Natranaerobius thermophilus JW/NM-WN-LF: one gene and its partner. The protein of the gene in region 1 interacts with the protein of each later gene in a pairwise test. Links are inferred from orthologs where the notes say so. Each region holds a gene or a part of one and is shown on either strand. Other genes may lie near its edges.

Region 1 (7,594 bases):
CTCTAAAAGGTGTTAGGGTTAGTGCATGCTTGCACGTAACACCTAAAACCGCTAATTTGTTAATCACTCTAAAAGATGGAGGTGCTGAAGTAGCACTGTGTGGTTCTAATCCTCTTAGTACTCAAGATGATGTGGTTGCTGCTTTAAATGAAGTATATCAAGTGCCAACTCATGCCAAACGAGGTGAAGGTAAAGAAGACTTTTACAATCGAATTTTAGAAGTCTTAGATATTAAACCACACATCACAGTTGATGATGGTGCAGACTTAATCAACACATTACACAGTGAAAGAAGAGAACTGCTTGATAACATTTCTGGAGGTACTGAAGAAACTACAACTGGTGTCACTCGTTTAAAAGCTATGGCCAGAGACAATTATCTACAGTATCCAGTGATCGCAGTGAACGATGCCATGACAAAACACATGTTTGACAACCGCTACGGTACTGGCCAGTCAACTATAGATGGTATCATGAGAGCCACCAATTATTTAATGGCAGGTACCAGTTTTGTTGTAGTTGGCTACGGCTGGTGCGGCCGTGGTGTTGCCAAAGATGCTAGTGGGCTTGGCGCTAGAGTGACAGTAGTGGAAGTAGATCCTGTGAGAGCTTTAGAAGCTTCACTGGATGGCTTTGAAGTTAAAAGTATGGAGGAAGCTGCTAAGAATGCAGACTTTGTCGTAACTACTACTGGTAATAAAAATGTAGTTGATAAACATCATTTAGAAAACATTAAAGACGGCTGCATCCTATCGAATTCTGGTCATTTCAATGTTGAAATCAATTTAGAATCACTGGAGAAAATGTCTAAAACAAAACGAACAGTACGTCCTGATGTTGAAGAATACCAGTTGAAAGATGGTCGGAAAGTATATGTTATTGGTGAAGGAAGGCTAGTTAATCTATCTGCTGGAGAAGGACACCCGGCAGACGTTATGGACATGAGCTTTTCCAACCAGGCCTTATCAGTAGAATACCTGGCTAATGAAAAAACGAACCTTAAAAACGATGTATATCCTGTACCAAAACATTTAGACGAAGGTATAGCCGAGTTAAAACTTAAATGTATGGGAATGGAACTTGAACAGCTAACGGAAGAACAAAAAGAGTATCTAAACTCCTGGGATGTTGGGACTTAATTAACCACCAAAAGGAGGTGGATATCATGTTAAGAATAATTTCAAATAATAAAATAATATTATTTATGATTGTAATCATCACCACAGGTGGCCTGATGGCAGCCTGTGGTGATGAAGCAATCCCAGAAGAAAGCACTAAAGTTGAAGAACAAGAACAAAATCCAGATAATGAAAAGTCAGAAGAACAATCTGAAGACGAACAGCAGACAACTCAAACAATTGAGATTGCTTACGTAAACTGGGCTGATTGTGTTGCAACTACTTATTTAGCTAAGGAAATTTTAGAAGAAGAAATGGGATATGAAGTCGAATTAACAATGGCCGATCCGGGACCAATTTATACTGATATTGCTGAAGGTGAACACGATGTATTTCTAGGTGGTTGGTTACCAATTACTCATGAAGAATACTGGGAAGAATATCAGGATAAAGTAGATAAAATTAGTCCTAACTTTGAAGGTGCAAGAATTGGACTAGTAGTCCCTGATTATGTAGATATCGATAGTATTGAAGACATGAATGATGTGACTGATAAATTTGACGGTGAAATAATTGGAATTGACCCCGGTGCTGGAATTATGCAAACAACAGAAACCGCTTTAGAAGAATATGGTCTAAACTTTAATTTAATCGAAGGTAGTGACCCTGCCATGGCAACTGCTCTACAAGAAAGCATTGAAGAAGAGGAATGGGTAGTAGTTACAGGTTGGATTCCTCATTGGAAATTTGCCACCTGGGATTTAGAATTCCTTGAAGATCCAAAAAAAGTATATGGAGAACAAGAGAACATCTATAATATCGGAAGATCTGATTTAGAACAAGATTTACCGGAAGTAAGAGAGTTCTTAGAAGAGTTTCAGCTTTCCCAACAAGGTTTAGGAGAGTTAATGGCAGATATTAATGAAACAGAAGATGAAGAGGAATCTGCCAAAAGGTGGATTGAAGACAATTCTGACAAAGTTGAAGACTGGACCCCCTAATTAATATTCTCCCTAACCATTTTCCCTCATTTATTCCACACACAAACTCACCCGCTCCAAAAACGGGTGAGTTTGTGTTTTTTACATTATTATTTAATTTATTGTGTGTTCATGGTTACATCAGGAGAGTATTTCTTTTTAAGAAATTCAAGATAAGAAATATTTTTGCGGTCCTTAAACCATTGTCTGAGAGTACGAAATCCGTAAAATCTAAAATATAGATTGATAAACTTAAATTTCGCAGCCAATTCTAAGCATTTTTTGAAAGAATAAAATCTGGTCATCTCTTTCATTACCTGATATTGAAGCTCATAAGGAGAAATATTTTCAGGTCTATGAACTACATGATGGCCATCATAATACTCCCAAGAAGATGGCAACAATCGATTTTGAGAGGCTAATTCATGGAACTGTTCCGAACCAGGAATGGGAACTAAAATAAGTAGTTGAATAGTATCAATTTTGTGTTTTAAGGCAAAATTGACGGTTTCGTGAGCTGTTCGGACATCATCATGATCACTGCCAATAACGAACATTCCATGGATGTGGAACCCTTTATCTTTAATTGTTTTGATTGCCTGCTTTGTTTCATCGATACTTAGGCTCTTATTGTATTCTTCCAAGGTTGATTGATTAACACTTTCAAAACCAATGTGTAACATCCTTCCCCCTGCTTCTTTCATGATATCTAGTAATTCTGGGTCTTTATAGATGTCTGCTCTTACTTGTGCACCCCATTGAATGTTAATATCTCTTCTCGAAATAATTTTTTTCATCAATTGATAGGTCCGCTCCCGGTCTGCCGCAAAATTATCATCGTAAAAAAATATTTTGGCAGGAGAAAGACGTGCTAATTCATCGGCAACCTTATCAATGTGTTTAAACCTGTATTTCTTTCCAAACATTTTAATAACTGAACAAAACTTGCAACCAAAGGGACATCCTCTGGAAGTTTCCATAGGCAGGATATTCATTTTCTCACTACCAGCAATCAAACTCAAGTCGGGAAATGGCAGATCATTATGAGTTACCGGATCTGGTAATGAGTTTTTAATTAACTCTTTGTTTTCATTAAAATAGGCCAAACCTGGAATGTTTTCAGGTTTTTTTCCGGAATCCTTCTGAGTATCAATGAATTCTACCAGTTCTAAAAAAGACTTTTCTCCTTCGCCCATAACGCAAAAATCTGCATGAGAAAGAGCCTCCTCTGGATAAAAAGTAACATGAGAACCTCCGATCACAATTGGTATATCTACCTGGTTCTTGATTTTGTCTGCCAAATGGTAGGCTCTAGGTGCTGTGGAAGTAATTGTTGATAGACCCACTAAGTCAGAATTGTAAATCCTGTCAAAATTTAGTGATCTGATTTCTTCAGCTTGAACTTCAACATCGTAACCTTTTTGTTTTAAAATTGTCGCCATTATAGGTAGTCCCAGCCTGGGAAGCTTAACCTTATTGAAAACATGTACCCCAGGAGATTTGGGTTCTATTAAGGTGATCTTCATATAACATCACCTCACTTAAAATTGATTAAAAATATTATTAATTCTAATTCTTGTAACCCCTGTTATATAAACACTTAATCCTTTAATTTATTTTGTCTAAATTAACATTTACTATACTTCGTTATCATAAAACTCCCTAAATATACTGTCTACTATACAATTTGAAAATTTCCTAATTTTTTCTAGGTAGATATTTCTATAAAAACTTATATTTTCCTTTTTTTAATACTCTATTTTGTTTTCCAATAAAATATTTTGGAACAAGTTAAATGCAAAAAATATCGACAAGATTAGCAGAGTGTTTTATAATAAGAAGGGATATCAATTAACCTGGATGTTTAAAATCCCAGGTATGGATATCCCGATTTTTTTATTTCGGTCTTTTTTAAATTAAATCGTTAAAACGGGGGGGTGCACAGATGGGTATAAATTTAGCAATTGTAGGAAGTACCGGGGCAGTCGGGCAAACCATCCTGGATATTTTAAGAGAAAATAATTTGGATTTTTCTTTAAATAACTTAAAGCTCTTGGCATCTGAAAATTCGGCCGGTACTAAAATCACCTTTGGAGGTAAAGAAATTACCGTAGAAGCTGCCAATTCTTCCTCTTTTCACGATGTTGACATTGCCATTTTTAGTGCCGGTTCATCTGTTAGTAAAAATTTGGCTCCTAAGGCTGTAGAATCTGGAGCCATTGTAATAGATAACAGTAGTGCTTTTAGGATGGATGATAAGGTACCTCTGGTGGCAGCTGGAGTTAATTATGAATCTTTATATGAGCATGAGGGAATAATTGCCAATCCTAATTGCTCCACAATTCAAATGGTCTGTGCATTAAAACCAATATTAGACCATGCCGGTATCAAGAGAATTGTAGTATCTACATATCAGTCCGTTTCTGGTACAGGTTATCAAGCAATGAAGGAATTAACAGAACAAAGTCCAAAATATTTAAATAATGAAGCCATTGAAAAACAGATATATCCCCATCAAATAGCCTTTAACATGCTTCCACACCTGGATTCTTTTGATGAAAATGGAGATACGAAAGAAGAATTGAAAATGGTTAATGAAACTAAAAAAATCTTTCAAGATGAAAACATAGGAGTTACTGCTACTACTGTACGGGTGCCAGTTTTTATTGGACATTCTGAAGCGGTCAATATTGAGACAAAGTCTAAGCTTTCAGCTTGTGACGCAAGGCAATTACTAGAAAATTTTTCGGAAGTAGAAGTTATTGATGACCCTTTTGAAGCAAAATATCCCACTCCTATTGAGATTGCCGGTAAAGACCAAGTCTATGTAGGTAGAATAAGAGAGGATCTTTCCATTGATAATGGGCTTAATTTGTGGGTAGTAGCTGATAACTTGAGACGAGGAGCTGCCTTTAATGCTTTGTTATTAACTGAATATTTAGCTAAATATATAATTTAAATTCAAGGAGGATTATGATATGACATCAACTATTAAAATTGGCTTTCTAGGCTTTGGTACAGTGGGGACAGGTACTGTGGAAGTTTTAACTGAAAATAAAGATTTGCTAACTGAGCGAGTTAATGCCGTACTAGAAGTGGAAAAAATTCTTGTAAAGAATAAAACTAAATCTAGGACAACACAACTTAATCAGAACTTCATATCAGACAAGCTTACAGATGATCCAGAAGAAATACTGAGAAACCAAGATATTCAGATAGTAGTTGAAGTAATGGGAACAGAAGAACCAGCTCTTAGTTACATGAAAAAAGCCATCAAAGCTGGTAAGCATGTAGTCACTGCCAATAAAGAAGTGATAGCCAAACACGGCGAAGATCTCACTTCTTTAGCCAAAAATAATGGTGTTAATTTCTTGTACGAAGCCAGTGTAGCCGGTGGTGTTCCAGTAATAAGGCCCTTAAAAGCATGCCTAGCTGGAAATACAGTTAAGGAAATTTCCGGTATATTGAACGGTACTACTAATTACATCTTGACCGAAATGGAGGAAAAGGAAGCAGAGTTCAATGAAGCCCTTAAAAAAGCACAAGAGCTTGGTTATGCTGAAAGTGACCCTACTGATGATGTAGAAGGTTTTGACGCTGTAAGGAAACTTGCCATAATGACATCTATGGCAACAAATTCTACTGTATTACCCGAAGATATATACACTGAAGGCATTTCTGGTGTAACAAAGGAAGATCTCCAATTTTTAGGTGATCATGGGTACAAAATTAAACTTCTTGGACAGACAAAAATTAATGGTACGGAAGTAGAAAGTCGGGTCGCACCTACTTTCTTACCCTGTGACAATCCGCTTTCATCAGTCTCCGGGGTTTATAATTCTATATTAATTAAGGGAGAACCAGTGGGTTATCTTACATTTACCGGCGAAGGGGCTGGTAAAGAAGCAACCTCCAGTGCTGTCTTATCCGATATCATTGAAGCTGCTAGGAATGGTAAGCATTCCAATAATTTCAATGGTTGGAGTAAAAATAATTTTTACAAAATCCTTGATAAGGAAGAAACCAGTTCACTATTTTATCTCAGGCTAGTAAGTTCAAATCCTTCTCAGACAGAACAAGAACAGAAAGTTAACAAATCCGAAATCCAAAACCTATTAAATCATCACGGCATTGAGTTACAGCAGTTAGATAAAAAATCTAGTTCAAATGGAAAACAAGAATTATTTATAATCACAGAATTAGCTAAAGAACAAAATGTACAAAACGCTATTTCTGATTTACAGGATAAGTCAGTTGAACTTATAAACATTATTAGAGGAGATAACAGTAACGGTGGAAGATAAAAAGCTGAAAGATGAAAGATAAAAAGTTATGCGTAGGAGGATAATGATGGAAATCTATGTGGAAAAATACGGAGGAAGTTCCCTGGCTACTGTAGATAAAATTAAAAATGTGGCTCAAAGGATAGTCAATCAGTCCAGACAAAATAAAGGCCAGGTCATAGTTGTTTCTGCCATGGGCGATACAACGGATAATCTAATCAAACTAGCTCATGAAATCACACCACAACCCAAGGACCGAGAAATGGATATGCTGGTCTCCACTGGAGAGCAAGTATCTATATCTCTGTTAGCCATGGCCATCGATTCCCTAGGTCATTCGGTCATTTCATTAACAGGACCACAGGTTGGCATTAAAACCACGGGAACATATAAAAAAGCCAAAATTTTAGAAGTCAATTCTAACAGAATAATTTCAGAACTAAAAAAGGGAAAAACTGTTATAGTTGCAGGTTTTCAGGGGATTACCGAAGGAAATGAAATAACTACACTGGGAAGGGGCGGTTCAGATACTACCGCAGTAGCCATTGCCGCCGCCCTTGATGCCGTGAAATGCAATATATGTACAGATACCGATGGGGTTTATTCGGCAGATCCTAGAATCGTACCAAATGCTAAAAAACTCTCTGAAATATCTTACGATGAAATGCTGGAAATGGCCGTTTTAGGTGCAAAGGTCCTTCATCCTAGATCAGTAGAATTAGCTCGTAATTACAATATAACCCTAGAAGTTCGCTCGAGTGCTAAATTAGAACAAGGAACAATAGTGAAAGGAGTTGAAGACATTTATGGAAGAGATGTTGAGAGTAAGCGGTATAACTCATGACACTAATATCTGCGAAATTTCTGTAATCGGAGTTCCTGATTTGCCAGGTATTGCCTATCGATTATTTTCTAAACTAGAAGATAATAATATAACTGCCGATACAATTATCCAAAGTATTAAAAGAAAACAGGTCAACGATATTTCTTTTACAGTCAGTCAAGATGACTTAACAGAAACGGTCAAAGTAATGGAAAAATGGTCTGAGGAACTAGGAGCTCAAGGGGTGGAATACCACCGACAGGTTGCCAAAATTTCAGTTGTTGGTGCTGGAATGGTGAATAAATCCAAAATAGCCAGGGCTATGTTTCAAGCTCTATATGAACTAGATATCAACATCCGAATGATCAGCTCTTCGGAAATGAAATTATC
Region 2 (7,586 bases), 710 kb from region 1 along the record:
TGGTAACGGTAATATTATCGTGACCTCCTCGTTCTTTAGCTTCTTGTACAAGCCTTTTACACGCCGATTCAATATTCTTCGATTGAACCACCATTTGATAGATCTCGTCATCCTGAATTTGGTCAGTTAAACCATCTGTACAGAACATAACCAAACTATTAGGGGGAAAAGCTAAAGTTTGTATATCTACATTTATTTCAGGACCTGTACCTAAAGCTCGAGTTAGTATATTTTTTTGAGGATGATTAGCGACCTTTTCACTAGAAATTTTACCCTGCTGAAATAATTGGTTAACATAAGAATGGTCTTCTGTTAACTGCATAATTTGTACAGCATCATTTATTATATAGGCTCTAGAGTCTCCTACATGTGCAATAGTCCCGGTTTCTCTTGTGAAAGCACCTACTGTCATAGTAGTACCCATATACAGGAATTCATTTTTTTGATATTTATAATCAAGAATTTCTTGATTAGCCTTTTCAACAGATTCTTTTACTATCTTAGGTAGAATTTCTTGAGATTTCTGATGATTGTCGTATTCGGATTCAAGTTGTTCATGAAAATGCTTTCTGACAGAAGAAACTGCAATTTCACTAGCAACATCGCCTCCGTGATGTCCTCCCATGCCATCTGCAACCCCTGTTATTACTAAGTCTCCTGTTTTGATGCCTTGAATAAAATTATCCTCGTTTTTTTCACGTAAGCACCCTACATCACTCATCCCGAAAAACTGCATTTTTTCACCTCATTACCTTTGATCTTAACTGCCCGCAAGCGCCGTCAACATCGACCCCGCGCTCTTTGCGTACAGTAACGCCAATATTATTCGACTGTAAATTATTTTTAAAATCCGAGATTCTGGAACTCGGAGGTGCCGTAAATTTAGTTTCTTCAACTGGGTTAAAGGGTATCAGATTAACATGTACGGGCATCTTCAATGCTGTTAAAGTTTCGGAAAGTTCTTTTGCCAAATCAATTGAATCATTGAAGTCCTTAATCAGTACGTATTCAAAAGTTATCCGTCTCCCAGTTTTTTGAAAATACACTTGACAGGCTTCTAGCAGTTCGTGAATTGGATATATTTTATTTAAAGGAATCAGTTTATTTCTCAATTCGTCATTGGGAGCATGGAGTGAAATTGCCAAGTTTAACTGCAACTCTTCTTCAGCAAGATTATAGATTTCAGGTACTAAACCACAAGTAGATACAGTAATATGCCTCATACCAATATTTAAACCTTTACCGTCATTGACTATTTTTAAAAACTTGATAAGATGTTGATAATTTTCTAAAGGTTCTCCACTTCCCATAACAACAATATTATTTATCGATTCCGAACCCGGGAGCACTTTATTTGCCATAAGTACTTGATCAATCATTTCTCCTGGGCTCAAATCCCTTTCTTTACCCCCAGTAGTCGATGCGCAAAACACACAATTCATATTGCATCCCGCTTGAGAAGAAATACAGACAGTATTACCATAATCATATTTCATGATAGTAGTTTCTACACCTATACCGTCTTTGAGAACACTTAAAAATTTAATTGTTCCATCTGTTGGTGATGTATATATATTATTACTATCTAACTCTAAATCATTAATGGTGCAGTTTTCCATCAATTCTTGGCGCAGTTTCTTAGGGATATTAGACATCACTTCAATGGAGTCAACTTGTTGAATATACATCCAGTCAAAGATTTGTTTCGCCCGAAATTGTTGCCACCCTTTACGACTAAAATATTCCTGCAATTCATTCAAGGTAAGATCTTTTAAAGATTGCTTGTGATTAATCATATTGCATCATCCCCATCTTCATTACTTATTCATGCCAAAGTATATCAGAGTAAAGGACACATAGCAACTAACAGTGCAGGGAGTTGTAATGGAATTAGATTACTACCCTTTATCTATTATTCACACTGAGTTTTTTTCATTCTGGCCCCGTAGAAGCCATCCCCTAAGTTTAATTCAGGAAAGTACTGTAAAGAATTGTTAGATAAAATCATACCTCCCTGTAAAGTGTCTTCCTTTAAGATAGCTCGTGGAGATTCCATTACAAAATCAGGATGATTTTTTAGGAAATCATTGATTTGGTCTTCATTTTCTTGTGGGTTAATAGTACAAGTACTGTAGACTAAAGTTCCACCCGGTTTGACCAGCTGACTACCTGCTTTTAATAGCTTACCTTGTAGAGTTGATAGACTATTAAGGTCCTGTTCGCTAATTGTCCATTTAAGTTCGGGGCGTTTTCTCAAGGTCCCTAAACCTGAGCATGGAGCATCTATTAGGCACAGGTCAAATTGTCCCTTGAGCTGTTTATTGTTTTCTTGTTGATCCCTAGAAATTAATTTAGTACCATCAGCCTGTTTGACATTAACATTATTGACTTGTAATCGTCGGCATGCTTCTTTAACCAACTTCAGCCGATGTTCATGGATATCTACTGCCAATATCGACCCCTGACCGTCAATCAACTGTACTAAATGAGTGGTTTTACTACCTGGAGCACTACAAAGATCAATAATATTATCACCTTGTTGTGGGTCACAAAGATGCGAAACTACCATGGAGTTTATATCCTGGACTTGAAAATAACCACAATTAAATAATGTATTATTATTCAAATCACCCAAATTATCTACAAGTAAAGCATCATCAATCTTTGAAGAAAGTCTACTCTGAATCCCAGTCATTTCTAATTCATTTTTTAAGTTTTCAAGACTAGTCAAAAGTTTATTGACCCGAATAGCTTCTTCTGGTGTAGAATTATTTTGGTCCATGATTGAAATAGTTTTATCAAGCCCATACTTATCGTACCATAACTTTACCATCCAATAAGGGTGTGAATACTTTACAGATAAATAGTTCAGTAAATCTTGATCCCTTGACGGTAATAATATTTGATCTTTCTTTCTAATTAAGTTTCTTAGAATTCCATTGACAAAATTGGCAATCCCTTTGTGTGTTCTTCTATGAGCAACCTTGACAGTTTCATTAACAGAAGCACTTGGTGGTACTCTATCTAAAAACAGTATTTGATAGGCACCCATTCTTAATAAAAATAAGGCCTTGTTTGATAATTTACTTAAAGGACGATGTGACAGGGTTTTAAGATAATAATCTATTAAACCCTGCCACTGTAAAGTCCCATAAGTAATTCTAGAAGCCAAGGCCTTGTCTTGAGCCAAAAGATCAGTTTTTCCTAAAAGTTGATTTAACACAAGATTGCTATAGGCCTGGTCCTGAATTATTCTCGTATACGCAACAAAGGCCAGTTCTCTAGAAGATTTAATCTTCATAAATTAACGCCTTCCTCGTAACATTATTAAACGGAGTAATTGAGCTAGTGCCATAGCAGTAGCAGCAACATATGTCATCGCCGCAGCATTTAAAACTTGTTTAGTAGGTTTAACTTCATCTGAAGTCAAATAACCGCCGCCTTCTAGGGCTGCAACAGCTCTAGTACTGGCATTAAACTCCACAGGGAGAGTAATTATTTGAAATAACACGGCAAAGAAAAACAGCGCAATTCCTAAATCCATAAAGGTGGTTCCCATACCCTCAGCAAATATAAATCCAATAAAGAACAAGGGTACACCTAGTTTAGAACCAAAACTGGCAGCTGGAAAGACCATATTTCTTAAAGACAGTGCAAAATATCCATCTGCGTGCTGAATAGCATGACCAGTTTCATGGGCTGCTATCCCCAAAGATGCTATAGAGGTGCCGTCATGAACATTTGGAGATAGTCGCACTGCTTTTTTCCTGGGATCGTAATGGTCACTTAGCTCTCCTTTACTTTTCTCAACTCGAACATCAGATAAGCCCGACTTATCCAAAAGAGCCCTGGCAACCTGAGCACCAGTAAACCCTCTCTTACTGGGAACCCTCACATATTTTTGATAGGTTCCTTTCACTTTATTTTGGGCATACATTACAAATATAAACGCTGGTATTACGAATAGAATGAGCCCTGTATCGAAAAAGAACATGGTTCATCGCCTCCTTTAGTTAAATAAATAATAGCATTCTCCACTTCACTTAAATCCACTTGAGTGTCAAAACACGGACCTTGGGGACGCTGATTGACAATACCTAAAACTGGTAGAGGATTAGTATCCAGGATACCACTAGTTAAATCCCTTTCACAAGCCACAGCAATAATTGCCTTGGGACGGATTTCTTTAACTACTTTTCTCGCTAATGTCCCTCCTGTTGCTATTCTAACTGGAACACCATAATCCTCAGATAAGTTTAACAAGCCATCAATGGGACATTTACCACATCTTCGACAATTATTAATTTCCAAATTAATTCTATGAGGACACTGAGAATCTTGCAGACAATGAGGTAATAAGATCAATATTTTATTACTGGATATTTTTCCCTTTAAATCTTTGATTTTAACTTTAACCAGCTGATTATTGACCTCTACAAAGGATTGTTGAATGCGATCCTTTGTTATTTTGAATAGTCTACCTAAGAACATAACTATGGGATAAAACAAGTTTAATGTTAATGAGATCCATTTGTCCAAAAATGGATAATTTTTAGCATTTATTATGGTTAAAATTATACCAATTAATCCAAGGGTAAACATCGCCATCAGGCCAATTATTACAATCGTAGTTATAAATACCATGATTTCAGCTAATATACTGTCTCCACCGGAAAATAACAGCTGACCTAAATACAGCAACAACAAACCACTTAAAACAATAGTTAAACTAACTAAACCGAGAAATAATCTTTTCCTCGCTTCCATAATTTTATCACTTCCTTATTCCAGTTGTATCCCTGATTTTATATCATAGCCCCGAATAAACTGTTCACCAGTCATTGCTTTTTTTCCGGATGGTTGAATTTTTGTTAATATGACAGAACCTTGACAACATTTAACCACAGGTCCTTGTTGGTTTATCTCAATAATTTCACCTGGTTTAGAGTTTGAATTAAATGAACTACTATTGTGAACTTTCGTCTCCCATATTTTTAGGCGTTTGCCTTCAAACTTAGTAAAGGCTCCAGGCCAGGGGTTCAACCCCCTAACTCTATTAAACACTTCTGTATTGGTATATTTAGAAAAATCCAGGTATTCATCTTCTTTTTTTAATTTAGGTGCATAAGAAACTTGATTTTCATCTTGTTTTAAAGGAGTTACTTGATTTTTTTCCAGTAAGTCCATAGTTTCTATTAGCAGTTGGGGGCCAACTGTTATGATTTGTTTATATACATCTCCTGTGGTGTCTGTTTTTCCAATATCTACCGATTCATAATTTAGTATATCCCCTGCGTCCATTTTATCGCACATTTCCATAATAGTCACCCCGGTTTGCTCCTTGCCGTCCATAACAGCTCGATGAATAGGTGCTGCTCCCCTGTATTCCGGTAACAGTGAGGCATGGACATTAATAGCTTTTATCCGAGGTAAATCCAATATTTTTCTGGGTAAGATTTGTCCATAAGCTGCGGTGACTATTAAATGGGGTTCAATATCGGATAAAATCTGATAAGCATAATTATTGTGAATGCTTTCGGGTTGAAATACATCTATTCCAAGCTCCTCAGCTTTTCTTTTAGCCGGAGGTGGTTGCAATTCCTTCCCCCGACCTTTTCTTCTATCTGGTTGTGTTACAACTAAGTTCAAATTGTGGGTGCTTCGAGCAATTGCCTCAATAAAAGGAACTGAAAAGTCTGGTGTACCCATGAATATAGTTCGCATAAATATACCACCTCAATTTAATGAGATTCCTCTTCCCTAAACACTTCTTCTGCCCTGTCAATAAAAGTAATACCATCCAAATGATCTATTTCGTGCTGTAAAGCCCGGGCCAATAATCCCTCTGCTTCTATAATCATTTCTTCTTCCTGGGGATTCAGAGCTTTCACTGTAACTTTAACAGGTCTAGTGACCCGCCCCTGTAATCCAGGATAACTCAAACAACCTTCCAAGGCTTTTTCTTGCTCATCGGAAGTATCAACTATTTCTGGGTTTATTAACTGATAAATTTCATCTTCACCTATATCAACAACAATCACTCTTTTTGATATTCCTATTTGTGGTGCTGCTAGGCCAATTCCTTCAGCTTCATACATGGTATCAAGCATGTTTGTTAACAGTCTTTCCAATCTATCATCTATATTTGTAACTTTTTTGGCCTTCCGTTTAAGTACAGGATCATCATTAGTTCTAATTTTTTTAATCGCCAATATTATTGCCACCTCCAAAGATGCAAACTACTCTGTAAAGCTTTTTTTACAGCCTATATTATAGTAAGTTTAAAGGATCTACATCAATTGCCATTCTTATTTTTCCCTGTTGAGATAAATTATTTTTTGTTGTAAGCAAGTAATCTCGAAGTTGTTCATCTATTATTTCTTGATTATTTAGATCAAGCCTTAACATTAGATGCCATCTAAATTCATCCTTGATTTTAGGTATGGGACAAGGGGTAGGACCTAACACTTCATAGCCCATATCCTGCAATTTTTGTGATAGTTCCTCTACCTGATGGGATACAGCCTGTTCATAAGGAGACCTTAACATAATCCTGATCATTCTCTTAAATGGAGGATAACCTAATTTTTTACGTAAAGCAAGTTCTTCCCCGGTAAATTTACGCACATTTTCATTTTTAACTGCTTCAATGCTGTAATGATCTGGATTATAAGTTTGTATTACTACTTGCCCTCGCTGATTATTGTCTCTGCGTCCTGCCCTTCCAGCTACTTGAGTTAATAATTGAAATGTTTTTTCACCAGCTCGAAAATCTGGCAAATTAAGAGCCGTGTCTGCTGTAATTATACCAACAAGAGAAACGTCAGGGAAATCAAGACCCTTAGCTATCATTTGAGTGCCAATTAGCACATTTGCCTGTTTATTTTTGAACTTTCCCAATAATTCTTGATGGGAGTTCTTTTTCCGAGTTGTATCCACATCCATTCTAATAGTTTTTAAATCAGGTAAATATTTTTTTAGTTCTCTTTCTATTTTTTGAGTTCCTGTACCAAATTCTTTGATTTTATCGCTATTACAATCCGGACAAAATTTTGATAGGGGTTCTGTGTAATCACAATAATGACACAACAATTGATTAATTGATTTATGGTATGTCAGAGTAACTTCACATCTCGGACAGGTTACAGTATAGCCACATTCTCTACAGAGTAGAAATGTAGAATACCCTCTTCTATTTAAAAATAAAATCGTCTGTTCGCCTTTATCTGTAACTTCTTTTAGCTTTAATATTAATTCTCTACTGAATACCGACTTATTGCCCTTCTGAAATTCTTCTTTCATGTCAATCACAGATATATCGGGAAGTTCAACATCTCCTACTCTCTCAGGTAATTCTGCCAAATTGTAATCATCTGACTTGACTCGGTGTATACTTTCTAAAGATGGAGTAGCTGTTCCAAGTAACAATTGACCATCTTTAAACTGACATCTTCGTTCAGCTACCTCCCTAGCATGGTACCGGGGCAATTCTTCTTGTTTGTAGGAGCCTTCTTGCTCTTCATCGATAATAATTAACCCGAGATTTGAAAAAGGTGCAAATACAGCAGATCGAGGCCCCACAACTA

What was found.
Region 2: the proteins of NTHER_RS03495 (region 1) and def interact in binary tests that used the Escherichia coli proteins (3 or more experiments, as listed by UniProt). The link is inferred for Natranaerobius thermophilus JW/NM-WN-LF from one-to-one orthologs.

Annotation. Positions count from the first base shown.
Region 1 is NC_010718.1:691,150-698,743, reverse strand. What follows is about bases 3,122-6,050. They hold NTHER_RS03495 (aspartate-semialdehyde dehydrogenase), read left to right. Parts: upstream 3,122-4,043; coding sequence 4,044-5,057; downstream 5,058-6,050. Other genes in these bases: NTHER_RS03490 (homoserine dehydrogenase), read left to right, coding at 5,077-6,050; NTHER_RS03500 (B12-binding domain-containing radical SAM protein), read right to left, coding at 3,122-3,624. In the rest of the region: NTHER_RS03510 (adenosylhomocysteinase), read left to right, coding at 1-1,139; NTHER_RS03505 (glycine betaine ABC transporter substrate-binding protein), read left to right, coding at 1,166-2,119; more of NTHER_RS03500, read right to left, coding at 2,218-3,121; more of NTHER_RS03490, read left to right, coding at 6,051-6,402.
Region 2 is NC_010718.1:1,406,085-1,413,670, reverse strand. Bases 4,478-7,398 are described here. They hold def (peptide deformylase), read right to left. Parts: upstream 6,213-7,398; coding sequence 5,742-6,212; downstream 4,478-5,741. Other genes in these bases: priA (primosomal protein N'), read right to left, coding at 6,271-7,398; fmt (methionyl-tRNA formyltransferase), read right to left, coding at 4,783-5,724; NTHER_RS06760 (DUF116 domain-containing protein), read right to left, coding at 4,478-4,767. Also shown: NTHER_RS06780 (Stp1/IreP family PP2C-type Ser/Thr phosphatase), read right to left, coding at 1-736; dual-specificity RNA methyltransferase RlmN, read right to left, coding at 741-1,796; 16S rRNA (cytosine(967)-C(5))-methyltransferase RsmB, read right to left, coding at 1,913-3,301; NTHER_RS06765 (zinc metallopeptidase), read right to left, coding at 3,305-3,994; more of NTHER_RS06760, read right to left, coding at 3,958-4,477; more of priA, read right to left, coding at 7,399-7,586. UniProt on the Escherichia coli protein: Removes the formyl group from the N-terminal Met of newly synthesized proteins. Requires at least a dipeptide for an efficient rate of reaction. N-terminal L-methionine is a prerequisite for activity but the enzyme has broad specificity at other positions.